3 linked regions of the Alkalilimnicola ehrlichii MLHE-1 genome follow. The protein of the gene in region 1 binds, or shares a complex with, the protein of each later gene. Links are inferred from orthologs where the notes say so. Each region holds a gene or a part of one and is shown in the gene's direction. Other genes may lie near its edges. The genes, in order: holB, holA and dnaN.

Region 1 (10,272 bases):
CATCGATCGACCGGCGATCATGAGCACCATCCCCACCAAGGGCGGGTACGCCCACATGCTCGACCTGGGTGCCAACGTCGATTGCACGGCGGAGCATCTGTTTCAGTTCGCCGTGATGGGTTCGGTCTGTGCCGAGGCCATCGACGGCGTGGCGCAGCCGCGGGTGGGGCTGTTGAATATCGGTGAGGAGGAGATCAAGGGCAATGACCAGGTAAAACGGGCCTGTCAGATGCTCACCGACTCCCCCCTGAACTACGTCGGGTACGTGGAGGGGGACGGGATCTTCAAAGGTCTGGCCGATGTCGTCGTCTGCGACGGCTTCGTCGGAAACGTCGCCCTGAAGAGCAGCGAGGGTGTGGCGGGACTGATCGCCCACTACCTGCGGGCCGAGTTCCAGCGCAATCTCTTCACCCGGCTGGCGGGGCTGATCGCACTGCCGGTGCTGCGCTCCCTGCGCGGTCGGATCGACCCGCGCCAGTACAATGGCGCCAGCCTGCTCGGATTGCGTGGTATCGTGCTCAAGAGTCATGGTGGCGCCGACGCCTTCGCCTTCGGCCGCGCCATCGAAACGGCGGTGCTCGAGGTGCGCAAAGGGGTTCCGCGCATGATCGATCAGCGCCTTGAGAGCCTGTTGGCCGCGAAGGAGTCTCCGTGAGCTACGCGCGTATCATCGGCACCGGCAGCTACCTGCCGGACGAAGTGATTACCAATCACGATCTCGAGCGGCTCATCGACACCTCCGATGAGTGGATCCGCGAGCGCACCGGTATCACCGAGCGCCGCCGCGTGGCGCCGGATCAAACCTGCGGTGACTTGGCCGAGGAGGCCGCCCGGCGTGCCCTGGAGGCGGCCGATGTCTCGCTGAGCAGCATCGATCTGGTGATCGTCGGCACCTGCACCCCCGATCGGGTCTTCCCCAGCACCGCCTGCCTGCTGCAGGAGCGGCTGGGGATGCGGCACGGGTCGCTGGCCTTCGACCTGTCCGCCGCCTGCTCCGGTTTCGTCTATGGCCTCGGTGTCGCCGATCAGTTCTTCCGGACCGGTGCCGTGCGCCGCGCCCTGGTGATCGGCGCCGAGACCATGACCCGGATCCTGGACTGGAACGATCGCGCCACCTGTGTGCTGTTCGGTGACGGGGCCGGCGCCGTCGTCCTGGACCGCAGTGAGGAACCGGGCATTCTCTCCACCCATCTGCACTCGGACGGGCGCTATCAGGACCTCCTCGGGGTGCCGTGGGGGCCGGGGCAGGGGTATGAGAAGCGCGACGCCCTGGGGCCCTACATCACCATGCAGGGCAACGAGGTCTTCAAGGTTGCGGTGCGCACCCTCAGCCGTATTGTCGATGAGAGCCTCGCCGCCAACGGGCTGGAGAAGCGCGACATCGACTGGCTGGTGCCCCACCAGGCCAACATCCGGATCATCCAGGCCACTGCCCGCAAGCTGGAGATGCCCATGGAGCGGGTGGTGGTCACCGTGGACAAGCAGGGCAACACCTCGGCGGCCTCCATCCCCATGGCCTTGGACACGGCCATCCGTGACGGCCGGATCAAGCGGGGCGATTTGCTCCTGCTGGAGGCCTTCGGTGGCGGCTTTACCTGGGGCTCCGCCCTGATCCGGTACTAAGGGGCAAGCCCGGCCGCGGGCGATCGCGGCCGGGCAAACCGCTCCGCGGAATCGATTGGATACGCAATCCTCACGGCATAGACACGGCACAACGGATCATGAGCGATAACGACACCAAGCTCGCCTTTGTCTTCCCCGGCCAGGGGTCCCAGTCCGTCGGCATGATGGACGATCTGGCCTCGGCCAGCCCCGTCGTGGAACAGACCTTCCGGGAGGCCGGGGATGCCCTCGGCGCCGATCTCTGGGACCTGGTCCGCAACGGCCCGGAAGACACCCTTAACCGCACCGACTACACGCAGCCGGCCATGCTGGCCGCCGGGGTCGCCACCTGGCGGGCCTGGCGCTCGGAGGGCGGTGCCGAGCCGACGGTGTTGGCCGGGCACAGTCTCGGCGAGTACACCGCCCTGGTCTGCGCCGGCGCCCTGGGCTTCCAGGATGCGGTGCGCCTGGTCGCTCAGCGCGGCCGCTTTATGCAGGAGGCGGTTCCGGCCGGGCAGGGCGCCATGGCGGCGGTCCTGGGCCTGAACGATCAGGCGGTTATCGACGCCTGCGCCGCGGCCGCCGGGGACGAGGTGGTCTCGGCGGTCAACTTCAATGCCCCCGGTCAAGTCGTTATAGCGGGCGCCCGAGCTGCGGTGGAGCGGGCCATGGCGGCCTGCGAGTCCGCCGGGGCCAAGAAGGTGATGCCCCTCCCGGTGAGCGTTCCCTCCCACTGCGCCCTGATGAAGCCGGCGGCCGAGCGCCTGGCCGAGGTGCTGGCCGATATCCCCCTGGAAGCACCGGCCATCCCCGTCGTGCACAACGTGGACGTCCAGACCGCAAGTGACCCGAATGCAATCCGCGAGCGGCTGATCGCCCAACTGCACAACCCCGTCCGCTGGGTGGAGACCATCCACGCCTTGGTGGATCAGGGTGTCACCCAGGTGGTGGAATGCGGCCCGGGCAAGGTCCTTGCCGGCCTCAACCGGCGGATTCAGCGTCGCCTGCCCGTCGTGGCCCTTGCGGATGCGAAGAGCCTGGAAAAGGCCAAGGCAAGTCAATAACTAACAAGGAGCTTTTCAGCCATGTTCAGCAATCAGGCGCTGGAGAATCAGGTGGCCCTGGTCACCGGGGCCACCCGCGGAATCGGCCGCGCCATCGCGCTCCAACTGGGCGCCATGGGTGCAACGGTGGTGGGCACCGCCACCTCCGAGAAGGGCGCCGAGCGCATCGGTGAGACCCTGAGCGCCCAGGGCATCGCCGGGGGCGGCCGGGTGTTGGACGTGACCGATCCCGACCAGGTGGCCGAGGTGGTCAAGGCCATCGGCGCCGACTTCGGCGCCCCGACGGTGCTGGTGAACAACGCCGGCATCACCCGCGACAACCTGATGATGCGCATGAAGGAGGAGGACTGGAGTCGGATCCTCGACACCAACCTCAGCTCCGCTTTCCGGATGGTAAAGGCCTGCATGCGCGGCATGATGAAGGCCCGCCAGGGCCGGATCATCAACATCGGTTCGGTGGTGGCGTCTGCGGGTAACGCCGGTCAGGCCAACTACTGCGCCGCCAAGGCGGGCTTGGAGGGCCTGACCCGCTCCCTGGCCCGTGAGCTGGGCAGCCGCGGGATCACGGTGAACACCGTGGCACCGGGCTTTATCGAAACCGACATGACTCGGGAGATGCCCGAGGCGCAGCGTGAGGCCCTGGTGGGCCAGATCGCGCTGGAGCGCCTGGGCCAACCCGAGGACATTGCCGCCACCGTGGGCTTTCTGGCCACACCGGCGGCCGGTTACATCACCGGTAGCACCCTGCATGTCAACGGCGGCATGTATATGGGCTAACGATTCGCTTTGGTTTGTGTTAGCGTGCGCGTGGTCGTGGCTGGTGGCACGGCCGGTGGAGTTCACATACAATACCGGCCCGCAGCCAAGCGACTGCGCCAGGAAACCCTTTCGGAGGACGCATCAAAATGAGCAGCATCGAAGAACGCGTTAAGAAAATCGTCGTCGAGCAGCTTGGGGTCAAAGAGGAAGAGGTGAGCGGTGAGGCCTCCTTTGTCGACGATCTTGGCGCTGACTCGCTGGATACCGTGGAACTGGTCATGGCGCTCGAGGAGGAGTTCGAGTGCGAAATTCCTGACGAAGAAGCTGAGAAGATCACCACCGTTCAACAGGCGGTCGACTACATCAACAAGCATCTGGGCTCCTAAACCGGGCCCAGGCTGGCTTCAGTCGTGATCGGCGCCCCAGGGCCGGCCAAGCGCCGGCCCTGATTTTTTGTGCCGCCCCCGTCGGGGCCCGGCGCGGCTGACAGGCTTGAGGGGTGCAAACGTGTCCAAACGTCGAGTAGCAGTTACCGGGCTGGGTCTGGTGTGCCCGCAGGGCAATACCGTAGATGAGGCCTGGGAAAACATCCTGGCCGGCCGGTCCGCTGCCCGCAGCATCGACCGCTTCGATGCCAGTGAGTTCCCGGTACAGTTCGCGGCCATGCTTCAGGGCTTCGACGTCGGCCGGTACCTGTCGCCCAAGGAAGCTCGCAAGATGGACCCCTTCATCCACTATGCGATTGCCGCCGGTGTGCAGGCCATGGAGGACTCCGGCCTGGCCGTCAGCGACGAGAACGCGGACCGCATTGGGGTGTCCATCGGTTCAGGCATTGGTGGCATCAGCGGGATCGAGGCCAACATGGCCGTGCTGAACCGGAGCGGTGCCCGCCGCATCTCGCCTTTCTTCGTCCCCAGCAGCATCATCAACATGGCCTCGGGCCACCTCTCGATCCGCTACGGCCTTAAGGGGCCTAACCTGGCCACGGTCACCGCCTGCGCCGCGGGCACCCATAACATCGGCCAGGCGGCCCGCGCCATCGCCTATGGTGATGTGGACGCCATGCTGGCGGGCGGCTCCGAGATGCCCATCTCGCCCCTGGGGCTGGCGGGCTTTGCCGCCGCCCGGGCGCTCTCCAACCGCAATGACGAGCCCGCTCAGGCCAGCCGCCCCTTTGAAAAGGGACGGGACGGCTTCGTCCTGGGCGAGGGCGCCGGCATCGTGGTGCTCGAGGAGATGGAGGCGGCCAAGCGCCGCGGTGCGACCATTTACGGCGAACTGGCTGGCTTTGGCATGAGCGGCGACGCCTATCACATCACCTTGCCGGCGGAGGGGGGCGACGGCGCCCGTCGGTGCATGGTGCATGCGCTGCGGGATGCGCACATCACGCCCGATCAGGTGGACTACATCAATGCCCACGGCACCTCCACACCGGCCGGTGACCGCGTTGAGGTGGAGGCCGTGCGCACCGCCTTCGGGGACCACGCCGATCGCCTGGCGATGAGTTCCACCAAGTCCATGACCGGCCACCTGCTCGGCGCCGCCGGCGGGGTGGAGGCGATCTTCTCACTGCTCGCCTTGCGCGATCAGGTGGCGCCACCAACGATCAATTACGAGGAGCCGGACCCGGACTGCCGGCTGGACTTCGTGCCCAATGAGGCCCGGGACCTGACCATGAATGTGGCCCTGTCCAACTCCTTCGGTTTCGGCGGGACCAACGGCAGTCTGGTCTTCCGGCGCGTCTAGGCCGCGGACCGGCCATGGCGGTCACCTGGGTCAACGGCGTTCCCTGCGACCGGATTGCCGTGAACGATCGGGGCCTGGCCTACGGCGATGGCCTGTTCGAGACCATCGCTGTGGTGGCCGGCCGGCCCCGCCTTTGGGAGGCGCACCTGGACCGGCTACGTGCTGGCTGCGCCCGGTTGCAGCTGCCGGAGCCTCCGGCGGAGCCGCTCTGGCGCGAGGCCCGCGCCCTCTGCCGGCAGCAGCCCACCGGGCATGGGCTGCTCAAGCTGCTCTACACCCGCGGCAGCGGCGGCCGGGGGTATGCCCCACCCGCTGAGCCCGAGGGCACCCGCATCCTCACCCTCCACCCCTGGCCGGACTGGCCTGAGACGCACTGGCGCAATGGCATCGAGCTGTTTCTGTGTCAAACTCGGCTGGCCCGCCAGCCGCTGTTGGCCGGCCTCAAACACCTCAACCGCCTGGAGCAGGTCCTGGCCCGGAGTGAATGGAGCGACGAGCGCTGGGCGGAGGGCCTGGTCCGCGATGGAGAGGGGTGGCTGATCGAAGGCACGGCCAGCAACCTGTTCGGCGTGGCCGGCGAGACCCTGATCACCCCGCCCCTGGACGATTGTGGTGTCGCCGGGGTTATGCGTCGTAATATCATGTTGTTATCGGATGAATTGCAGATCCCCTACGAAGTGACACCGGTGGATCCGAATGCCCTGAGAGGGATGGACGAGGTGTTTGTGAGCAATTCGCTGGCCGGCATCTGGCCGGTGCGGGGCCTGTCGGACGGGACCGTATGGGCCGCCCCGGGCCCCGTCACCCGGCGGCTGCAGCAGGCGCTGTGCGCTCAGGGCGTCGTCCCCGGTCCGGGGCGGGGCGAAGCATGAACTGGGCCCGTCTCACGCTGCTGACGACGCTGCTCTTGGTGATGGCCGCCCTGGCGGTCGGTGCCTGGGCCTGGCAGGCCTGGGACCGGCTCACTGCGCCTATCACAGCGGACGGGGAGTCGGTGGTCATCGAGATCCCCCGGGGCGCCTCCTTCCGCCAAGTGGTTGAGCGGCTGGAGCGGGAGACGGCCTTCGAGGATGGCCTGGCCCTGCGGCTGTACGCCCGCTATACCGGCGACGACGCCCGGGTCCAGGCGGGCGAGTACGCCCTGGAGCCGGGCATCAGCGTGCTGGATGCCCTGGAGCGGTTCGCCCGAGGCGAGGTCGTCCAGCACCGCATCACCGTGGTCGAGGGCCTCACCTTCCGCCAGATGCGGCGTCTCATCGAAGCCCACCCGGCCCTGGAGCAGACCCTTAAGGGGCTGGACGATGAGGGGGTGATGGCCGAGCTGGGCAAGCCGGATCGTCACCCGGAGGGCTGGTTCTACCCCAGTACCTACACCTTCCCCCGCGGGACCACCGACCGTGACCTGCTGGCCCGCGCCATGCGCCGCATGGAGCGCCGCCTGGAGGAGGAGTGGGCGGCGCGGGCCGACGGACTGCCCCTGGAGACGCCCTACGAGGCGCTGATTCTGGCCTCCATCATCGAGCGCGAGACCGGGCGGGACGGGGAGCGGGCGAAGGTGGCCGGCGTCTTCACCCGGCGGCTGGAAAAGGGCATGCGCCTGCAGACCGACCCGACGGTCATCTACGGCATGGGTGAGGCCTATGACGGGCGCATACGCAGCGCCGATCTGCGCCGGGACACGCCTTATAACACCTACACCCGCCACGGCCTGCCCCCGACGCCCATTGCCATGCCCGGCAGCGCCTCGATCCGCGCGGCCGTGAACCCGGCGGACCACGACTACCTCTACTTCGTCTCGCGCGGCGACGGCAGCCACCAATTCTCCCGCACCCTGGCGGAACACAACCGTGCCGTGCGCCGCTACATTCTGGGGGAGGGCGAATGACCCGGGGCCGTTTTATCACGCTGGAGGGGCTGGAAGGGGCGGGTAAGAGCACCGCCCTGACCCGCGTGCGGGAGTACCTGCAACGGCAGGGGATCGACGCGGTGATGACCAGGGAGCCCGGCGGCACCCCGTTGGGGGAACGCATCCGGGCGTTGCTGCTCGGTCAGTCGGAGCCGCCCATGGCCCCCGCCACCGAGGCGTTACTCATGTTCGCGGCCCGCTCCGAGCACCTGGACAAACGGATCTGGCCGGCCCTGGAGCGGGGCCAGTGGGTGGTCTGCGACCGTTTCACCGACGCCAGTTACGCCTACCAGGGCTGGGGCCGGGGTCTCGGTGCCGAACGGATTGCAGCATTGGAGGACTGGACCCAGGGTGCGCTGCGCCCGGACCTGACACTCTGGCTGGATGTGCCGGTGGAAACCGGCCTGGCTCGCGCCGCCGGCCGGGGCGAGGCCCCCGACCGCTTCGAGCAGGAGCGGGACGGGTTCTTCGAGCGCGTGCACGAAGGTTACGCGGCGTTGGCAGAACGCTTCCCCGAGCGCATCCGGCGGGTGGATGCCGGTCAACCCCTGGAGGCCGTGTTAACTGCCTTGGAGGAGGCCCTGGCCTCGGCGGTCACGCGCTGGCTCAGCGGCACGGAGGCGCACTGATGGCGGATACCCCAGCCAGCGAGCTGGCGGAACCGGCTTGGACCCCACCGACCGGATCGGTGCCGGAGTGGCTCGACGACAGGCTCTCGGAACTGTTGCGCCAGGCGGCGTCCGGGCAGCTGCCACACGCGCTGTTGCTGGCCGGGCCTGCGGGCACCGGTAAGTCGCTGCTGGGTGGCCACCTGGTGCGTGCCTTGCTCTGTCACCAGCCGGGCGAGGGGGGCCGGGCCTGCGGGCGTTGTGAATCGTGTCGCGCGCTGGCTCGGGGCCTGCACCCGGATTTCCGCCACTTGGCGCCCGAGGAGCGGGCGGTGATTACCGTCGATGCGGTGCGTGCCCTCGGACGCTTTCTCAACCTGAGTGCGCGGTTCGGTGGATGGCGGATCGCACTGATCGATCCGGCGGACACCCTGACCGTCAATGCGGCCAACAGCCTGCTGAAGACCCTCGAGGAACCGCCCGCCACCACTCTCCTGGTATTGGTGAGCTCACGCCCGGCGCAACTGCCCGCCACCATCCGCAGTCGCTGCCGCCACCTGACGATACCGGTCCCGCCCGCGGAGAGGGCCTTGAGCGGGTTGCGGGGCCAGGGGCTGACCGTCACCGAGCGCACCTTGGCGCTGGCCGGGGGGGCGCCCTTCCGGGGGCTGGCCTGGGAGGAGGCGGGGCTACCCGAGCGATTGGATCGCCTCGCCGCGGATCTGCTCGCCCTGCACCAGGGCCGCCAGGACCCGATCGCGCTGGCCCGCGACTGGGCCGACCTGGACCTTCCGGTGTTTCTGGATGTGTTGGCCACCCTGCTCGCCGAACTGGCCCGGTTCCAGGCCGGGGGGGCGGAGGCGAGCCGTGCTGCGCCCGCCGCCCCGCTCCGGGCGCTGGCGGCGGAGACAACCCCGACCGCCGTCCTCGGCCACCTGGAGGCGGTCCACGAGGCCCAGTACCGCCAGGGCCACCCGCTCAATCCGCAGTTGGTCAGGGAGTCGTTGCTGGTGGGTTGGTTGGAAGCGGTCTGACGCCGCTGCCCTGCGCCGGTTTCAATCCCGGGGCGGGCGTGGGAGACTAACGGCAGGGAGGAGAGCAGCGTATGGCGGAAACACCTCGTAAGCCCCGTAGTCGTCACGGCATTCTGTCCTTGTCCATCAAGGACAAGTCGGCCCTCTATGCCGCCTATATGCCGTTCCTGAAAAACGGTGGCCTCTTCGTGCCCAACAGCAAAAGCTACCAGCTCGGCGACGAGGTCTTCATGCTGCTCTCGCTCATGGAGGAGTCGGAGAAGATCCCGGTGGTCGGGCGCATCGCCTGGATCACCCCCCAGGGGGCCCAAGGCAACCGCACCGCCGGCGTCGGGGTGCAGTTCTCCGACAAGGACAACGGCGCCGCCCGCCGCAAGATTGAGGAGTACCTGGCCGGCGCCCTGGAGTCGGACCGCCCCACCCACACCATGTGAGGCCTCGCGGTGCCTGCCCCGCCCGCTCAAGCCCGGCAGTGGGGCAGGGCGGCGAGGAGTTGCTCGGTGGCGTACTCCAGGCGGGTTGGCTCGGTGTAAAAATGGGGCGAGAAACGCACGCCGCCCATGCGGTGGGCGGCGACCACACCCGCCGATGAGAGCCGTTTCCACAGTGCACGGGCATCCGCCCCCGGGGCCCGGAAGGTGACGATGCCCGCGTGGCGCCCCCCCTCCCGGGGCGTGATCAGCTCCAGTTCCGGCCGTTGATCCACCCAGTCCATCAGGTGGCGGGTGTTATCGAGCACGTTCTCGGCGATCGTGTCCGGCCCCACCTCCAGCAGCAGGCTGACGCTGGCCACCAGCGCGTGCACCCCGAGCATATTGGGGCTGCCGCACTCGAAGCGACGGGCACTGGCGGCCGGCGCCCAGTCACTACGGTCGTAGTCCCCCGCGTGCTCCACCATGTGCCAGCCGTACTGATAGAGCTGGAGCTGGCCGATCAGCTCCGGGCGGACGTACATAAAACCCAACCCCTCCGGGCCCAGCAGCCACTTGTGCCCATCCGCCACCACAAAATCCGGCGCCAGCGCCGCCACATCCAGGGGCAGCGCCCCCAGGCTCTGGATCCCGTCGACGCAGCAGAGCACCCCCCGCTCCCGGCAGGCGGTGACCAGGCGCGCGATGTCCATCCGCTCACCGCTGGCGTACTGCACCGTGCTCACCGCCAGTAGGCGGGTCTTTGGCCCCATGGCCTCGATCAGGCGGGACTCGGGATCAGGGTCACCCACCGTCCACGAAACATCGCGCACCCGCACACCCAGGCGCGCCAGCGACTCCCACACGATACGATTGGACGGGAATTCATGGCGGTTGATCACCACCTCGTCCCCCGGGGCCCAGTCCAGGCCCCAGGCGATCATGGACAGCCCCTCGGAGGTGTTTTTCACCAGCGCAATGGTATCGGAGGAGGGCGCGTTGATCAGCTCAGCCAACCGGTTCTTCAGTCGATGTTCCGCTTCCAGCCATCGCGGGTAGGCGGCCGCACCCTGGCGGACGTTCTCGGCGGCGAACTCGGCGACCGCGTCACGGGTGCACGCCGGCCAGGGGCTCACCCCGGCG
Region 2 (10,238 bases), 1.2 Mb from region 1 along the record:
CCTGGTTGCTGTTGGGGTACAGCCAGTTGGACACCCCCTGGGTGGGTTGGGCGCCGGTGTTCGGCGTGCTGGGGATGAGCGCCTGGCTGGCGCTGCTGGCCGGCGGCCTGGCCTGCGCCCTGCGCCGGCCGCAGTCGCCCCGGCACTGGGGGGTGGTGGCCGGCCTGGCGGTCGCCTTCGGCGTCGGCGGTTGGGCGCTGGACCGGGAGTGGACCGCGCCGGCGGGTGAGCCGCTGCGGGTGGCCATGGTCCAGGGCAACATGGGCCAGGACATCAAGTGGCTGCCGGAGTATCTGGTGCCCACCCTGGAGCGTTACCGCGACCGCACCCTGCCCCACGCCGGGGTGGCGGACGTGGTGATCTGGCCCGAGACCGCCGTGCCGGCCTTTCTCCACCAGGTGGACGAGGACTGGCTGTCACCCCTGGCCGACGCGCTGCGTGCCCAGGGCACCGAGCTGGTGGTGGGGCTGCCCGTCTACGCGTCCGACCGCGACGCCATTTACAACAGCCTGGTGGCCTTTGGCGAGACGCGGCAGGCCTACCATAAGCACCATCTGGTGCCCTTTGGGGAGTACGTGCCGCTGCGCGATTGGCTGGGCGGCACCCTCGATGTGCTGGGGGCACCGCTGGCCGATTTCACCCGCGGGCCGCGCCCGGTGCCCCTGACGGTGCAGGGTCAGCCCGTGGGGGTGGCCATCTGCTACGAGGTGGTCTATGGCGCCACCATCGCCCGGTTGGCCCGGGAGTCGCGCTGGCTGGTCAATGTCTCCAACGACGCCTGGTTCGGCCAGTCCCTGGCCCCGCACCAGCATTTGCAAAAGGCGCGTTGGCGGGCGCGTGAGGTGGAGCGGCCCATGGTCCGGGCCACCAACACCGGGATCTCGGCCTTCATCGACCACGACGGCGGGGTGGCGGAGCGCCTGCCCCGCCTGGCGCTGGCCGACGCCGCCCAGCCGGTCCAGGGCCGGGACGGCCTCACCCCCTACGCCCGCTGGCTCAACGGGCCGGTGGTGGGGCTGGTACTGCTGGTGATGGCCGGCCTCGCCGGATGGCGCTGGTGGCGCCGCCCGGGCTGAGGCGGTGTCCGGGGCGGCCGGCGCGGTGGCCGGCCGGGTGGGGTCAGTTCGCGTTCTTCTCCTCCTCCTGCTCCTCTTGGTCCCAGCCGGTGCGGCGCACAAAGCGTGTGCCGTGACAGGCCGGGCAGGGGGGGACGTGGCCCGTCTGGCTGAAAGTCATGTTGCGCCCGCATTCCTGGCATTCGAGCACCCCGGGGCCGGTGATCTCCCCGGTGCGGTATTCCTCGCGCACGTGGCCGGTGCGCTGGAACTCCAGCCACTCCACCCGGGTGCGGTCGGCCACCGAGGAGAAGGCGTCCCAGAGCCAGTTCTCCAGCAGTTGCAGGTCCATCTGGAACCAGCCGCGCAGGTCGCGCTCGTCGGTGTGGGCCAGGAAGCGCCCGGCCTCCTCCACGTCGCGGCGCAGGTACTCGGCAATGTTCTCCGCCTCGTCGCGGGTGAGCTCGCCCAGTTCCACCGCCTGCTCCTTGGCCCATTGGAGCGCATCGGCCACGCTGTGCCGGTCACCCTTGATGCGCTCGCGGATGCGATCCAGCATGCGATCGTAGCCGCGCAGCAGGTGCTGTTGCTCTTCTTTTTTCTGTTCGTCGTTCATGGCCGCGCTCCGTTGTCTGGCTCGTTCACCCCATTTAAACGCGTGTGGCCCGGCTTGGCCAGCCGCCGGGCGGCTCGGTGGAGTGTCGCCGCCCCCTGCGGTATCCTTGCGGGTTTCCCGGGGCGCGCCGCCGCGCCCGCAACCCGCCAACCGTTCAACGTGATAAAGGCCCATGGACGCAAGCTATCAACCCGAACAGATCGAGGCCCAGGCCCAGCGTTACTGGGACGAGCAGCAGAGCTTCGCCGCCCGCGAGGAGCGTGAGGGCGAGAAATTCTACTGCCTCTCGATGTTCCCCTATCCCAGCGGGCGTCTGCACATGGGCCATGTGCGCAACTACACCATCGGCGACGTGATCAGCCGCTACCAGCGCATGCAGGGGCGCAATGTGCTCCAGCCCATGGGCTGGGACGCCTTCGGCCTGCCCGCCGAAAACGCCGCCATGAAACACGGCGTGCCCCCGGCCCGCTGGACCCGCGAGAACATCGAGACCATGCGCGGCCAGCTCCAGCGCCTGGGCTTCGCCTACGACTGGGACCGCGAGTTTGCCACCTGCGACCCGGAGTACTACCGCTGGGAGCAGTGGCTGTTCACCCGCCTCTACAAGAAGGGCCTGGTCTACAAAAAGACCGCCACCGTCAACTGGGACCCTGTGGACCAGACCGTGCTGGCCAACGAACAGGTGGTGGACGGCCGGGGCTGGCGCTCCGGTGCGGTGGTGGAGCGGCGGGACATCCCCCAGTGGTTCCTGCGCATCACCGACTACGCCGACGAGCTGCTGGAGGCGCTGGACGAGCTGCCCGGCTGGCCGGAGCAGGTGCGCGCCATGCAGCGCAACTGGATCGGCCGCTCCGAGGGCGTGGAGCTGGATTTTGCGGTGGCGGGGCACAGCGACACCCTGCGGGTTTACACCACCCGCCCGGACACCCTCTACGGCGTCACCTACGTGGGCCTGGCCCCGGAACACCCGCTGGCCGCGGAAGCGGCCGAGGGCAACCCGGAGATGCAGCGTTTCATCGAGGACTGCCGCAAGGGCGGGGTGGCCGAGGCCGATATCGCCACCATGGAAAAGCGCGGCATGGACACCGGCCTGAAGGCGGTGCACCCGCTCACCGGCGAGCAGGTGCCCATCTGGGTGGCCAACTTCGTGCTGATGGAATACGGCCACGGCGCGGTGATGGCCGTGCCGGCCCACGACCAGCGGGACTGGGAGTTCGCCAGCAAGTACGGCCTGGATATCCGCCCCGTGGTGCACCCCTCCGCCGAAGAGCGGGCGGACGTGAGCGAGGGCGCCTTCACCGACGACGGGGTGCTGGCCGACTCCGGCGAGTTCTCCGGGCTGCCCTCCGCCGAGGCCCGCCAGGCCATCGGCGAGAAGCTGGAGGGCCTGGGCAAGGGGGAGCGTACGGTTAACTACCGGCTGCGCGACTGGGGCATTTCCCGCCAGCGCTATTGGGGCGCGCCCATCCCCATGATCCAGTGCCCGGCGTGTGGCGACGTGCCGGTGCCGGACGAGGATCTGCCGGTGGTGCTGCCCGAGGATGTGGACGTCACCGGGGGCGGCTCGCCGCTCAAGGACCTGCCGGCGTTCTACCAGACCACCTGCCCCCAATGCGGGGGCGAGGCGCGGCGTGAGACCGACACCTTCGACACCTTCATGGAATCCTCCTGGTACTACGCCCGTTTCGCCTGCGCCGACCAAAAGGGGGCCATGCTGGATGAGCGGGCCGATCAATGGCTGCCGGTGGACCAGTACATCGGTGGCATCGAGCACGCCATCCTGCACCTGCTCTACGCCCGCTTCTTCCACAAGCTGATGCGCGACGAGGGCCTGCTGCAGAGCGACGAGCCCTTCCGCAACCTGCTTACCCAGGGCATGGTCATCGCTGAAACCTACTACCGGGAGCGCGGGGATGGCGGCAAGGACTGGTACAACCCCGCCGAGGTCACCGTGCAGCGGGACGAGCGCGGGCGGCCGGTCTCCGCGGTGCTCGAGGACGATGGCGAGCCGGTGGTCATGGGCGCCATCGAGAAGATGTCCAAGTCCAAGAACAACGGCGTCGACCCGCAGGCGCTCATCGACCGCTACGGCGCCGACACCGTCCGCCTCTACACCATGTTCGCCGCGCCGCCGGACCAGTCCCTGGAGTGGTCCGACTCCGCCGTGGAGGGGGCCTATCGCTTCCTGCGCCGGTACTACGGGCTGGTGCGCGACCATGTGGCCGCCGGCCCGGTGCCGGCGTTGGACGTGGCGTCCCTGGACGACGCCGCCCGCGACCTGCGTCGCAAGGTCCACGAGACCATCGCCAAGGCCTCCGACGACGTGGGCCGGCGCTACACCTTCAATACCGCCATCGCCGCGGTCATGGAGCTGTGCAACGCCCTGGGTAAGGCGGCGGCCAACGAACCGTCCGGGGCCGCGCGCGCGGTGCTGCAGGAGGGGCTGGAGGCGGCCACGCTGATCCTGGCGCCCATCGCGCCGCACGTGACCCACGTCTGCTGGCAGGCCCTGGGCCATGATGAGGCGGTGATCGATGCCCGCTGGCCGGCGGTGGACGAGTCGGCGCTGACCCGCGACACCATTGAGCTGGTGGTGCAGGTCAACGGCAAACTGCGCAGCCGGCTGCAGCTGCCCGCCGACGCCGACAAGGCGGCGGCCGAAGCGGCGGCCCTGGCGGACGAAAAGGTGCAGCGCTTCACCGAGGGCAAGACGGTGCGCAAGGTGATTGTGGTGCCGGGTAAACTGGTGAATATTGTCGCCAACTGACCCGCCGGCGCCGCGGCGCCACGCCACCACCGACCCATGCCCATGGGGGGAAGGAGAATGAACCGCCCGGCAACGCTTGGAATGGCCCTGCTGCTGGCCCTGCTGCTCAGCGCCTGCGGCTGGCAACTGCGCGGCGTTGGCGGCGGTGCCGCCGGTCTTGATGGCACCGCGGTCTACGTGGCCGGCAGCCCGGCGCGGGCGTTGCAGGACGCCGTGGACGAGGGCCTGTCGGTGAGCGGCGCGCGGCAGGTGGATAGCGCGGAGGCCGCCGACCTGGTGCTGCGCATCGTCGGCGACGCCCGCGAGCGGCGGACCCTGACCGTGGACCGCGATATCCGCGCGCGGGAGTACGAACTGCGTTACCGCCTGACCTTCGAACTGGACAACGCCGACGGCGAACACCTGCTGGCACGCAGCCAGGTCAACGCCGTCCGCGGCTTCCGCGCCGATCGGGACGACCCGGTGGGCACCGAGGGGCGTGAGGAGGAGTTGCTCATCGACCTGCGCCGGGACGCCGTGCGCCTGATGCTGCTGCAGGTCGCGGCCCACCGGGACGCCGAGCCGATCACCGACGACAACGCCGCAGCGGCGGACTGACCGTGCAGATCAAACCCCACGACATCGCCCGCCACCTCGAGCGCGACCTGCTGCCCGCCTACCTGGTGGCCGGCGATGAGCCGCTGCTCATCCAGGAGAGTGTGGACGCCATCCGCGCCACGGCCCGGGCGCAGGGCTACGACGAGCGCGAGGTGCTGGAGGTGGAGCCCGGCTTCGAGTGGGAGCGGCTGCACCACGCTGCCGGCAACCTCTCGTTGTTCTCCGAGCGGCGGCTGATCGAACTGCGCCTGCCCGACGGCAAGCCCGGCAGCCAGGGCGCCAAGGCCATCCAGGGCTACTGCCGGCAGGCGCCGCCCGACACCCTGCTGCTGGTGATCAGCGGCCGGTTGCCCGGAAAGACGCGGCAGAGCGCCTGGGTGAAGGCCCTGGAGGGGTTGGGGGCGATGGTGTACTGCTGGCCCGTGGGCGGGCATGAGTTCCCCGGCTGGCTGCGCCGGCGGCTTCAGGCCCACGGCCTGCAGCCCAGTGACGACGCCGTGGACCTTCTGGTGGCGCGCTCCGAGGGCAATCTGCTGGCCGCCAACCAGGAGATCGAAAAGCTGGCCCTGCTGCACGGCAGCGGTCCGTTGGATGGCGATACCGCCGCCGCTGCGGTGGCGGACAGCGCCCGCTATGAGCTCAACGACCTGGGTGACGCCATGCTGGCGGGCGAGCGCGGCCGCGCTTACCACGTGCTGCAGGGCTTGCGCGAGGAGGGCACGGCGGCCCCGCTGGTCCTCTGGGCCCTGGCCCGGGACCTGCGGGCGGTGGCCGACCTGCGCTGCAAGCGCCCGCCGCGACCGGAGTGGGAGCGCTTCCTGCGGGCCCACGGTGTCTTCAAACCGCGGGTGCCGCGGGTGGTGGGCGCCGCCCGGCGGGGCCGGCGCGAGGACTGGCTGCACCTGCTGGCCCGCTGTGCCGGCGTGGACCGCACCGTCAAGGGGGTCGGCGAGGGCCGGCCCTGGGATGAACTGGCCCGGCTGGTGGACGCCGCCGCCCGCCTGGCCGCGGCGGGATGAGTCTGGCCCGCACAGCATATAAACTACCCGGTAGGTACCGTCACCCCAAGCCAACAGGACGAACCTCAGCCTCATGACCGAAGACATCCGTGCTTACATGCAGACCCTGGGCCGGCAGGCCCGCGAGGCCGCTCGCGAGATGGCTCGTGCCGACACCGGCCACAAGAACGCCGCGCTCCATGCCATGGCGGACGCCCTGGAGGAGCACGCCGGTGATCTCAAGCGCGCCAACGCCGACGACCTGGAGAACGGCCGCGCCAACAACCTGGACCCGGCCCTGCTGGACCGCCTGGAGTTGAACGATGAGCGCATCCACGGCATGGCCGAGGGGCTGCGCCAGATCGCCGCGTTGCCTGATCCGGTGGGGGCCATCCGTGATCTGGCCTTCCGCCCCTCCGGCATTCAGGTGGGCCGGATGCGGGTGCCGCTGGGGGTCATCGGCATTATCTACGAATCGCGCCCCAATGTGACCGCCGACGCCGCCGCCCTCTGCCTGAAGAGCGGCAATGCCGCGATCCTGCGCGGCGGTTCCGAGGCCCGCCACTCCAACGCCGCCATCGCCGCCTGCGTGCGCGCCGGGCTGAAGCGCGCCGGGCTGCCCGGAGAGGCCGTGCAGGTGGTGGAGACCACCGACCGGGCCGCCGTCGGCGAGCTGATCCGCATGGACGAGTACGTGGACGTGCTGGTGCCGCGCGGGGGCAAGGGCCTGATTGAGCGGATCACCGCCGAGGCCACCGTACCGGTGATCAAGCACCTGGACGGGATCTGCCACGTCTACATCGACGACTCCGCCGACCCGGCGAAGGCCATCAGCGTGGCCTACAACGCCAAGACCCAGCGGCTGGGGACCTGCAACACCATGGAGACCCTGCTGGTGGCCGAGGCCATCGCCGAGCGGGTGCTGCCCGAATTGGCCCGCCGCTACCGCGAGTCGGAGGTGGAGCTGCGCGGCTGTGAGGCCACCCGCCGGCTGATCCCGGATGCGGTGCCGGCCACCAAGGAGGACTGGTCCACCGAGTACCTGGACGCCATCGTCTCCATCCGCATCGTGCCCGGCCTCGATGAGGCCATCGAGCATATCGCCCGGCACAGCTCCGGCCACACCGAGAGCATCCTCACCGAGGACTGGTCCCGGGCCCGGCGGTTCCTGCGCGAGGTGGACTCCAGCTCGGTGATGGTCAACGCCTCCACCCGTTTCGCCGATGGCTTCGAGTACGGCCTGGGGGCGGAGATCGGGATCAGCACCGACAAGCTGCACGCCCGCGGCCCGGTCGGTCTTGAGGGGCTGACCACCGAGAAGTTCATCGTGCTCGGCGACGGCCACATCCGCGAATAGCGCTATCGTGACCGAGCCCCGAGCACTGACCGGCCGCACCCCGCTGGGCCTGTTTGGCGGTACCTTCGACCCGGTGCACTACGGCCACCTGCGCCCGGCGCTGGAGGCCCAGCAGGCGCTGGGCCTGGCCAGCGTCCGCCTGCTGCCCTGCCGGCTTCCGCCCCACCGCGCCCGGCCCGGCCGCGATGCCGGCCAGCGGCTGGATCTGCTGCGGTTGGGCGCCCGCGAGGTGCCGGGCTTCCGGGTGGACGATCGCGAGCTGCACCGCTCCGGCCCCTCCTACACGGTGGACACCCTGCGCCACCTGCGCCAGGAGCAGGGTTCGGCGCGGCCGTTGGTGCTCCTGATGGGGGCGGACAGCCTGGCCGGGCTGGGGCGCTGGCACCGCTGGCGGGAGCTTTTCGACTATGCCCACGTGGTGGTGCTGGACCGCCCGGGCCACGCCTCCCAACCGGACGGTGAGGTGGCCGCCGAGGTGGCCGGGCGCTGGCTGGATGGGCCCGGGGCGCTGCGGGACGCCCCCGCCGGCGGTTTCTACCGGCTGCCGGTCACCCCGCTGGCGATCTCCGCCACCCGCATCCGCCGGCTGTTGGCCCAGGGCCGGTCGGTGCGGTTTCTGCTCCCCGAGGCGGTGCGCCGCCATATCCATCAGCAAGGCCTGTACGGTTATCCGCAGGTGTGAGGACTGCATTGCATGAGTAAAGCCGAGATCACCCTGGAACAGCTGGAGACCCTGCTGCGCGAGGCCCTGGAGGACATCAAGGCCGAGGACGTGGTGTGCCTGGATGTGCGGGGACGGACCCCCATGACCGACCTGATTGTGGTGGCCACCGGCCGTTCCACCCGCCACGTGGCCTCGGTGGCCGACAGCGTCGCCGACGATCTGCGTGAGCACGGCATCCGCCCGTTGGGCGTCGAGGGTCAGCCGGGTTCAGAGTGGATACTGCTGGACCTGGGCGACGCGGTGCTGCACGTGATGACGCCGGAGGCGCGGGACTTCTACCGCCTGGAGCGGCTCTGGAGCGTGGAGGAGCACGGCGAGGCGGCCCAGGGCGGCCGCGACTGAGCGGTGCGTATCCGCTTGATCAGCGTCGGCGGGCGCATGCCCGGCTGGGCCGCCGAGGGCTACCGGGAATACGCCCAGCGGTTGGGCGGCGGGATCAGCCTGGAGCTGGTGGAGATCCCCCTGGGGCGGCGGGGCAAGGGGGCCGACCCCCGCCGGGCCCTGGACGAGGAGGGGCGGCGGATGCTCAAGGCCCTGGGTGACGAACAGGTGGTGGCCCTGGACGTCCGCGGCAAGGCCTGGGACACCCCGGCGCTGGCCCGTGAACTGGACGGCTGGCTGCACGACGGCCGCGACCTGGCCCTGCTGGTGGGCGGGCCCGACGGCCTGCACCCGGACTGCCTGGCCCGCGCCGAGCGCCGCTGGTCGCTCTCGCCGCTGACCTTCCCCCACATGCTGGTCCGGGTGCTGCTGGCCGAGCAGCTCTACCGGGCCTGGAGCCTGCTCCAGGGGCATCCCTACCACCGGGCCTGAGCAGCGCTGCGACACCGGGCCCGGTGGAGCGGGGCGCCACTTCTTGCTAACCTGCCCTGGCGATCCAAACGGCCGGGTCGACCGCCCGGGCCACCAGCCGCCATTCCGCGTGGCCGCGATGCGCCGGGCGGTATCCTCGTCCCGCAGAAGGAGCTTGCGCCGTGAGTTACCTTTCCTGGTCCAGCGATCTGGACACTGGTATCGACGCCATCGACAAGCAGCACCGGCGTATTGTCGAGTACATCAATCAGCTCGAGGACGCCCGCAGCCAGGGCGATCGCGCGCTGATCGGCGAGGTGCTCGAGGGGCTGGTGGACTACACCCAGTCCCACTTCGCCTTCGAGGAGCAGATGATGGAGGACGCGGGCTACCCGCTGCTGCGGGGGCACCGGCGGGTCCATCAGTTGTTCATCAAACAGGTGGGGGAGTACTGCCGCCGCTTCGACGCCGGCGAGGACGTGGCCGAAGAGCTGCTCAATCTGCTGCAGCGCTGGCTGTTCAACCACATCAGGCATGACGATGCAGCCTACGTGGACGACGTCAAGGCCAACATGCAGGCCCTGGAGCGCGACGAGGCGGGCGACGGCGCAAAGAAGGAGGGCTGGCTGGCGCGCAATCTGCGGCGCTTCTTCGGCCGTGGCCACTGATCCCGGCCAGATAACAAGAGCTGACACCCGAGGATGGTCATGCAACCGGAATATCGACCGCACATCTATCTTGCATCGAATTCGCCACGACGACGAGAACTGCTCGATCGCATCGGCGTTCACTACGCCTGGATGGACCCGGGGGTGGATGAGGTGCTCGGCGAGGACGAGAGCCCCGAAGTGTTTGTGCTGCGTATCGCGCTGGAGAAGGCGCGCGCCGGCTACCGCAGTCTGCAGGAGGACCCCGAGCGTGAGTTGCTGCCGGTGATGGGCGCCGACACCGTCGTGGTGCTGGACAATGAGCTCCTGGGCAAGCCGCGCGGCCGCGAGCACGGCCTGGAGATGCTCCAGTCCCTGTCCGGAACCACCCATCGGGTGCTTACCGGCGTGGCCCTGGTGGACGACCGGGAGGCCACCCGGCTGTCGGTCAGCCATGTGACCTTCCGTGAGCTCGAGCGCGCCGAGATCGAGCGCTACTGGGCCACCGGCGAGCCCCAAGACAAGGCGGGCGGCTACGCGATTCAGGGCCGCGCCGCCGTGTTCGTCGAGCACCTGGAGGGCAGTTACTCCGGCGTGATGGGACTGCCCCTGTTCGAAGCCGCCCAGTTACTGGACGAGTTTGAAATCGACTACCAACGGCACTGGTAGGCGTGGCCCAGGAAAT
Region 3 (7,759 bases), 1.6 Mb from region 1 along the record:
GGTGACCACACCCAGCCCCTCGGCAGCGGCCGACCAGACGCCGGCCACCCGTTCAGCGGCCAGCAACCTGAACAGTAACTTCACCTTCGACACCTTCGTCGAGGGCAAATCCAACCAGCTCGCCCGGGCCGCCAGCATGCAGGTGGTGGAGAACCCGGGCACCGCCTACAACCCGCTGTTCCTCTACGGCGGTGTGGGGCTGGGCAAGACCCACCTGATGCACGCCGTGGGCAACGCCATGCTGCGCCGGCGGCCTGAGGCCCGGGTGCTCTACCTACACTCGGAGCGCTTCGTTGCCGACATGGTGAAGGCCCTGCAGCACAACGCCATCAACGAATTCAAGCGCCACTACCGCATGGTGGATGCACTACTGATCGACGATATTCAGTTCTTTGCCCGCAAGGAGCGCTCTCAGGAAGAGTTTTTCCATACCTTCAACGCCCTGCTGGAGGGCGAACAGCAGGTCATCATGACCTGCGACCGGTATCCCAAGGAGGTCAACGGCCTGGAGGAGCGACTCAAATCGCGCTTCGGCTGGGGGCTGACAGTGGCCATTGAGCCCCCGGAACTGGAAACCCGGGTCGCCATCCTGATGAGTAAGGCGCTACAGGAGGGCGTGGACCTGCCTCATGAGGTGGCCTTCTTCATCGCCAAGCGGATTCGCTCCAATATCCGTGAACTCGAAGGGGCCCTGCGACGAGTAGTGGCCAACGCCCAGTTCACCGGCCAGGAGATCACCGTGGAGTTCACCAAGGAGGCCCTGCGCGATCTGCTGGCGCTGCAGGACAAGCTGGTGACTATCGACAACATCCAAAAGACCGTGGCCGAGTATTACAAGATCCGGGTGGCGGACCTCCTGTCAAAACGGCGCAGTCGATCCATCACCCGCCCCCGGCAGATGGCGATGGCGCTGGCCAAGGAGTTGACCAGCCACTCCCTGCCGGAGATCGGTGACGCCTTCGGCGGACGTGACCACACCACCGTGCTGCACGCCTGCCGAAAGGTGGAGTCGCTCTGCGCCGAGGACAGCCGGATCGAGGAAGACTATAGCAACCTGTTGAGAACCCTCAGCACATGATGTGGATAACCCCGGGACGAAACCGAGCGGACCGATGCGACCAATCTTATCCACAGATTGTTCCACAGCGGTCCCCAGGCAAACCGCCCGCTTACTCACCCCGGAAAACAGAAGCAACCTATTGATTGAAAAAGGGAATAAAAACTTATGCACAGCGTGCTGTGCACACAGTAATAACAACAGTCTTTACTTATCTACATATTGATTATTAGGGATCGGCATGCGCATCGATATCCAACGCGAAGACCTGCTCAAGCCTCTACAAGCCATCATCGGCGTCGTGGAACGACGGCAGACCCTGCCGGTGCTGGCCAACGTCCGCCTGGAGTTGGGCGACGGCCTGGCCCGGCTGACCGCTACCGATCTGGAAGTGGAACTGGTCGCCAGTCTGCCCTGCCAAGTCACGGAAGGCGGGGACATCACACTGCCGGCGAGGAAGCTGCTGGATATTTGTCGCAACCTGCCGGATCAGAGTCAGATCCAGCTTCAGGTCGACGGCGAACGGGCGAGTCTGCGGGCCGGGCGGAGTCGGTTCACCCTCGCCACACTGTCGGCGGACGATTACCCGAGCATCGAAGACATTGGCGCCCGGGAGACCGTGCGGCTGCCCCAGGGGCAACTGAGGAAGCTGATTGAGCGCACACACTTTTCCATGGCCGTGCAGGATGTCCGGTACTATCTGAACGGGCTGATGGTGGAGCTGGAACCGGCGATGGCGCGCATGGTGGCCACCGACGGCCACCGCCTGGCACTGGCCGAGCAAGCCATCGACACCGGGGTCGAGGCACCGCGTCAGGTGATTGTCCCGCGCAAGGGGGTTCAGGAACTGTTACGGTTGTTGGATCACAGCGATGAGGGGGCCGACCTGGAGTTGGGCGACAACCATATCCGGGTCAAGCTCGGGGACGTCCGGTTCACCTCCAAATTGATCGATGGCCGCTTCCCGGACTACCGTCGGGTGGTGCCGGAGGCCACCGAGACCCCCGCGACAGTGAATCGGGAGGACCTTCGCCACGCCCTCCTCCGGGTCTCGATCCTATCCAACGAAAAGTACCGCGGTGTCCGGTTCCTGCTCGACGGTGGTACGCTCAAGGTCGCATCGCACAACCCCGAGCAGGAGGAGGCCGAAGAGGAGGTCTCGGTCGACTACGGCGGGGCCCCGCTGGAGGTCGGCTTCAATGCCGGGTATGTGCTCGATGCGCTGGGGGCGTTGGACGATGAGGATGTTCGCCTGACACTCCGGGACAGCGCGAGCAGTGGGCTGATCCAAGGGGTAGACGACCAGACCTCAAGGTACGTCGTCATGCCCATGCGCCTGTGAGCGCCGAAACGGTGACAGGCGTAATGGCGGTGGTCGGCAAACGCCCCGGGTGGTGATGGGCATTATGTCACTGGCGGCCGAAGGGGTGCGCAACCTCCAGCCGTTTGAGCTTACGCCTGGCGCCGGAATCAACGTGGTGGTGGGTGCCAACGCCGCGGGGAAGACGAGCCTGTTGGAGGCCATCTACTTCGTGGCGCGGACCCGGTCCTTCCGCGCCACGCGGACGGCGCAAATGATCGGGAACGGTCATGAGGCCTTGTGGGTTCGGGCTCAGACTCAGGGGCATACCATCGGGGTCGCCCGGGACAGCCAGGAGACGCAGGTCCGTCTGGACGGTCGGGACGGGCGAAGCCTTTCCGAACTGGCCCGCTACCTACCGGTGCAGGTCATCAATAGTGAGCACCAGCGGTTATTGCTGGACGGCCCTGCCGTGCGGCGCAGTTTTTTGAACTGGGCGGTGTTCCACGTGGAACCACAGTTCTCAACTGTGTGGGGCCGTTACGTCCGCGCCCTCCGGCAGCGCAATGCTGCCCTCAAGGCGGGCGAGTCCCGCTTGGCGTGGGCCTACGACGAGGGCCTCATCGAAACGGCCGACACCATCGACCGTAACCGGCGCCACCTCATCGACGCCCTGGAGCCGCGCTGGTCGGCCTTGGTCCGCCGCTGGCTGCCGGACGAACCGGTGGCCCTCCATTACCGCCCGGGCTGGCGGAGCGACGAGCCGCTCGCTGATCGCCTTGAAGCCCAGCGGGAGTTGGATCGTCAGCGGGGGTTCACCAACAGTGGGCCGCATCGCGCCGATCTGAGTTTCCGCGTGGCCGGTGTCGAGGCCCAGCACCGGCTCTCGCGCGGACAGCAAAAGCTTCTGGTGCTCGCCCTGCTGCTCGCCCAGGCAGCGGTTACCCACACCCTGACCGGCCAGTCGCTCACCTTGTTGGTGGATGACCTCGCTGCGGAGCTCGACCCGGCGCGGCGTGCCGCCGTGGTGGAGGCGATCGCCTCCAGTGGCAATCAGGCCTTCCTGACCGCCATTGAGCCGGGCGATATCCCCCTCGCCCCCGACGCCGCGCAATGGTTCCACGTGGAACAGGGCCGTATTCACTCCGGCCCGCCGCCGGCGGCCGGCTGACCCGATAGGCCTGGGCCCCGCCCTTGCTCCGGGTGATATACTCGTTCCCTTAATCCAGAGAGCGTGACCCCATGACCGAGCAAACCAGCTACGACTCCGACAGTATCAAGGTCCTCCGTGGCCTCGACGCCGTCCGCAAGCGTCCCGGGATGTACATCGGTGACACCGATGACGGCACCGGACTGCACCATATGGTGTTCGAGGTGGTGGACAACTCTGTGGACGAGGCCCTGGCGGGCTACTGCAGCGAGATCCAGGTGACCATCCATGGCGATAACTCCGTCACCGTTGCCGACAACGGTCGGGGTATCCCGGTGGACATCCACACCGAGGAAGGTTGTTCCGCCGCCGAGGTCATCATGACCGTCCTGCATGCCGGCGGTAAGTTTGACGACAACAGCTACAAGGTCTCCGGTGGCCTGCACGGTGTCGGCGTCTCGGTGGTCAACGCCCTTTCCGAGCGCCTGCGCCTGGTAATCCAGCGCAACGGCAAGGTGCATACCCAGGAGTACCGGATGGGTGTCCCGGTGGAACCGCTGAAGGTAGTGGGCGAGACCCAGGAGACGGGCACCCGACTAACCTTCCTGCCAAGCCGCGAGGTCTTCACCCAGACCCAGTACAACTACGACATTCTCGCCAAACGGTTCCGCGAGCTCTCCTTCCTCAACCCCGGGGTGCGCATCGCCCTGAAGGACGAGCGCACCGAGAAGGAAGATGTCTTTGAGTACGCCGGCGGCATCAAGGCCTTCGTCGAGCACCTCAACCGCAATAAGGACCCGCTCCATCCGACGGTTTTCTACCTTGCGGGTATGCGGGAGAGCGTCGGCGTGGATGTGGCCATGCAGTGGAACGACTCCTACCAGGAGAATATCTTCTGTTTCACCAATAACATCCCCCAACGCGACGGCGGTACCCACCTGTCCGGTTTCCGCGCCGCACTCACCCGGACCCTGAACCAGTACCTGGAGGCGCAGGGCTACGCCAAGAAGCTCAAGGTTACCCCCACCGGGGACGATATCCGTGAGGGCCTGACGGCGGTGGTCTCGGTCAAGGCACCCGACCCTAAGTTCTCCAGTCAGACCAAGGACAAGCTGGTCTCCTCTGAGATCAAGGGCATCGTAGAGGGGGTGCTGGCCGAGGCCTTTAACGACTTCCTTTACGAGAATCCCGCCGAGGCCAAGGCCATTGCGGAGAAGATCATCGACGCCTCCCGCGCCCGCGAGGCCGCCCGCAAGGCCCGTGAGATGACCCGGCGTAAGGGGGTGCTGGACGTTGCCGGCCTGCCGGGCAAGCTGGCCGATTGCCAGGAAAAGGACCCCGCCCAGTCCGAGATCTACCTGGTGGAGGGTGACTCCGCCGGCGGCTCCGCCAAGCAGGGCCGTGATCGCCGTTATCAGGCCATCCTGCCCCTGAAGGGCAAGATCCTGAATGTGGAGAAGGCTCGCTTCGACAAGATGCTCGCCTCCGTGGAGGTGGGCACCCTGATCACTGCCCTGGGCTGCGGTATCGGTAAGGACGAGTTCGACCCGGACAAGCTGCGCTATCACCGCATCATCATCATGACCGACGCGGACGTGGACGGCTCCCACATCCGGACCCTGCTCCTGACCTTCTTTTACCGCCAGATGCGCGAATTGGTGGAGCGGGGTCACGTCTACATCGCCCAGCCGCCACTGTATAAGGTCAAGCGCGGCAAGCAGGAGCATTACGTCAAAGACGAGGCGGAACTCACCGAATACCTGCTCCAGATCGCCCTCGCCGATGCCAGCCTGCACAGCCAGGAGGGCGCTCCGCCCATCTCCGGTGAGGCGTTGGGCCGCCTGGCGCGCCGCTACCTGGAGGCAATGGACCTGGTCGACCATATGCGTCGGCGCTGGGACCCGACCCTGCTGTCAGAGATGACCGCCCTGGCGCCGGTCTCGGAGCAGGACTTCGCCGACGGCGCGGCCATGACCCGATGGTTCGAGACCCTGGTGGAGCGGGCCAATGCCCAGCAGGACAAGTCGGTCACCTATACCCTGGACCTGCAGCTGGGCACCGAGGGCGGCTTCAAAGAGGCGCGGGTCATCAAGCGGATGCACGGCATCCTCTACCCCTATACCTTCAACTCGGCCTTCTTCCTCTCTGCCGAGTACGAAACCCTCAAGCGGCTGGCCGAGCAACTCCATGGCCTGTTCGGTGACGGTGGTTTCATCCAGCGGGGCGAACGGCGTAAGCCGGTGGCCACCCTGCAGGAGGTGGTGGACTGGCTGATGGATGAGGCCCGCCGGGGCCAGAGCATCCAGCGCTACAAGGGGTTGGGTGAGATGAATCCGGATCAACTCTGGGAGACCACGATGAACCCCGACACCCGCCGCCTGTTGCGGGTGACCATCGAGGATGCGGTGGCCTCCGACGAGATCTTCACCACCCTCATGGGCGACCAGGTGGAGCCTCGCCGGGATTTCATCGAACAGAATGCCCTGACGGTGGCCAACCTGGACATCTGATCCGTCCGTGGGGGAGAGGGCCGGGCCATGGACTCTGGGCACAAGACGCACCTCTGGCGGCGACCGGACCTGGCCTTCTTCCTCGATCTCGACGGCACCCTCCTCCCCATCGTCCCCCATCCCGACGACGCCACGCTGGACGCTTGTGGCCGCACCGTCCTGCGCGAGCTGATGGCGCTCAGTGGCGGCGCCGTCGCCCTGGTCAGTGGCCGCACCATCTCCGCCGTCGACCGGGTCGTCGAGCCGCTGCGCCTGCCGGTGGCGGGGGTGCACGGGGCGGAATGGCGCGATCCCGCCGGCCGCTACCACCGGCCCTCTGCGCCCTCGCCGCGGCTCATGACGGCCCTTCGCGATCGCCTCCGCGCCCTCACCGCCGCCTACCCGGGAACCTTCGTCGAGGAGAAGGGCATCGCCCTTGCCGTTCACTTCCGCCGGGCGCCCGAATACCAAATGCCGATCCAGCGGGCCCTGAGTGAGATCGCGGCCGGCGCCGCCGGTCAGCTCACGCTGCAAGCCGGCAAGTGCGTCTACGAACTTCGCCCGGCCGACGGGGACAAGGGCCGGGCGGTCAGACACTTTATGGCCGAGGCCCCGTTCGCCAGCCGGGCCCCGGTCTACCTGGGCGATGACCTGACGGATGAACACGCCTTTGTGGCAGTGAATGCCCTGGGCGGCTATAGCATTAAGGTGGGTGCCGGTCACACCGAGGCGCGCTGGCGCCTGCCCGATCAACCGGCGGTGATCGACTGGCTCCGAGGAAATCGTCCGGCCGCCGCTATCAGGGGGGAGCACGGTGACTGATCTCAACCAGGCGCTAATCGGCAATTGCAGCTTCGCTGCCCTGGTCAACCGGGAGGCCGAGGTTACCTGGGCCTGTATGCCCCGGTTCGACGGTGATCCGGTGTTCTGCAGTCTCCTTGGGGACCCCGGTGTCGGTGACGGCCACGGCCGTTTCGCCATCCTTCTCGAGGGCCTTGCCCGCAGTGAACAGGCCTACGACCGCAACACCGCCATCCTCCGCACCCGCCTCTACGACCACCAGGGCGGGGTTGTGGAGGTCCTCGATTTTGCACCCCGATTCAAACAGTTCGGCCGCAGCTTCCATCCGGTGACCCTGGTGCGCCAGGTGCGCTGCCTGGGGGGCGCTCCCCGCGTCCGGATGGTGGTCCGGCCGGTGTTCGACTACGGCACGACCCGACCGATCATCACCCACGGAAGCAATCACATCCGCTACGTCTCGGGCGAGCAGGTGCTGCGCCTTACTACCAACGCCTCACTGACCGCCATTCTTGACGAGACGCCGGTGGTGGTGGATCAGGTCTTTACCTTGATCCTGGGACCGGACGAGACCCTGCCGCTCTCCCCGCACGAGGCCGCCAGCCAGTTCTACGAGCGCACCACTCACTACTGGCAGGAGTGGGTCCGCTACCTGGCCGTGCCCTTCGAATGGCAGGAGGCGGTAATCCGCGCCGCCATCACCCTCAAACTCAATACCTATGAAGACACTGGGGCGGTCATCGCCGCGGTGACCACCTCGTTACCGGAGGCGCCGCATACCACCCGGAACTGGGACTACCGCTACTGCTGGCTGCGCGACGCCTATTTCGTCATCAATGCCCTCAATCGCCTGGGTGCCACCAAGACCCTGGAGGACTACGCCCGCTTCATCATCAACACCACCGCGTCCAACGGTCAGCGGCCCCTGCGGCCGGTGTATCGGATCAACGGCCGGGACGATCTGG

The links.
Region 2: the proteins of holB (region 1) and holA are in contact, whole or in part, in a cryo-EM structure (PDB 8GIZ), measured with the Escherichia coli proteins. The link is inferred for Alkalilimnicola ehrlichii MLHE-1 from one-to-one orthologs.
Region 3: the proteins of holB (region 1) and dnaN are in contact, whole or in part, in a cryo-EM structure (PDB 8GIZ), measured with the Escherichia coli proteins. The link is inferred for Alkalilimnicola ehrlichii MLHE-1 from one-to-one orthologs.

What each region holds. Positions count from the first base shown.
Region 1 is NC_008340.1:1,619,685-1,629,956, reverse strand. What follows is about bases 6,713-9,712. They hold holB (DNA polymerase III subunit delta'), read left to right. Parts: upstream 6,713-7,705; coding sequence 7,706-8,719; downstream 8,720-9,712. Other genes in these bases: MLG_RS07215 (aminotransferase class V-fold PLP-dependent enzyme), read right to left, coding at 9,180-9,712; MLG_RS07220 (PilZ domain-containing protein), read left to right, coding at 8,791-9,153; tmk (dTMP kinase), read left to right, coding at 7,053-7,706; mltG (endolytic transglycosylase MltG), read left to right, coding at 6,713-7,056. Also shown: phosphate acyltransferase PlsX, read left to right, coding at 1-655; MLG_RS07265 (beta-ketoacyl-ACP synthase III), read left to right, coding at 652-1,623; fabD (ACP S-malonyltransferase), read left to right, coding at 1,722-2,666; 3-oxoacyl-ACP reductase FabG, read left to right, coding at 2,688-3,443; acpP (acyl carrier protein), read left to right, coding at 3,572-3,811; fabF (beta-ketoacyl-ACP synthase II), read left to right, coding at 3,933-5,171; pabC (aminodeoxychorismate lyase), read left to right, coding at 5,186-6,043; more of mltG, read left to right, coding at 6,040-6,712; more of MLG_RS07215, read right to left, coding at 9,713-10,272. UniProt on the Escherichia coli protein: Part of the beta sliding clamp loading complex, which hydrolyzes ATP to load the beta clamp onto primed DNA to form the DNA replication pre-initiation complex.
Region 2 is NC_008340.1:444,217-454,454, forward strand. Bases 4,080-7,045 are described here. They hold holA (DNA polymerase III subunit delta), read left to right. Parts: upstream 4,080-5,037; coding sequence 5,038-6,054; downstream 6,055-7,045. Other genes in these bases: leuS (leucine--tRNA ligase), read left to right, coding at 4,080-4,438; MLG_RS02015 (LPS-assembly lipoprotein LptE), read left to right, coding at 4,496-5,035; MLG_RS02025 (glutamate-5-semialdehyde dehydrogenase), read left to right, coding at 6,128-7,045. Also shown: lnt (apolipoprotein N-acyltransferase), read left to right, coding at 1-1,076; MLG_RS02005 (zinc ribbon-containing protein), read right to left, coding at 1,120-1,671; more of leuS, read left to right, coding at 1,844-4,079; more of MLG_RS02025, read left to right, coding at 7,046-7,390; nadD (nicotinate-nucleotide adenylyltransferase), read left to right, coding at 7,398-8,072; rsfS (ribosome silencing factor), read left to right, coding at 8,085-8,456; 23S rRNA (pseudouridine(1915)-N(3))-methyltransferase RlmH, read left to right, coding at 8,460-8,927; MLG_RS02045 (bacteriohemerythrin), read left to right, coding at 9,089-9,574; MLG_RS02050 (Maf family protein), read left to right, coding at 9,614-10,222; rng (ribonuclease G), read left to right, coding at 10,225-10,238. UniProt on the Escherichia coli protein: Part of the beta sliding clamp loading complex, which hydrolyzes ATP to load the beta clamp onto primed DNA to form the DNA replication pre-initiation complex.
Region 3 is NC_008340.1:353-8,111, forward strand. The notes cover bases 368-3,348. They hold dnaN (DNA polymerase III subunit beta), read left to right. Parts: upstream 368-1,298; coding sequence 1,299-2,399; downstream 2,400-3,348. Other genes in these bases: dnaA (chromosomal replication initiator protein DnaA), read left to right, coding at 368-1,078; recF (DNA replication/repair protein RecF), read left to right, coding at 2,464-3,348. In the rest of the region: more of dnaA, read left to right, coding at 1-367; more of recF, read left to right, coding at 3,349-3,528; gyrB (DNA topoisomerase (ATP-hydrolyzing) subunit B), read left to right, coding at 3,600-6,017; otsB (trehalose-phosphatase), read left to right, coding at 6,045-6,818; MLG_RS00040 (glycoside hydrolase family 15 protein), read left to right, coding at 6,811-7,759. UniProt on the Escherichia coli protein: Confers DNA tethering and processivity to DNA polymerases and other proteins. Acts as a clamp, forming a ring around DNA (a reaction catalyzed by the clamp-loading complex) which diffuses in an ATP-independent manner freely and bidirectionally along dsDNA.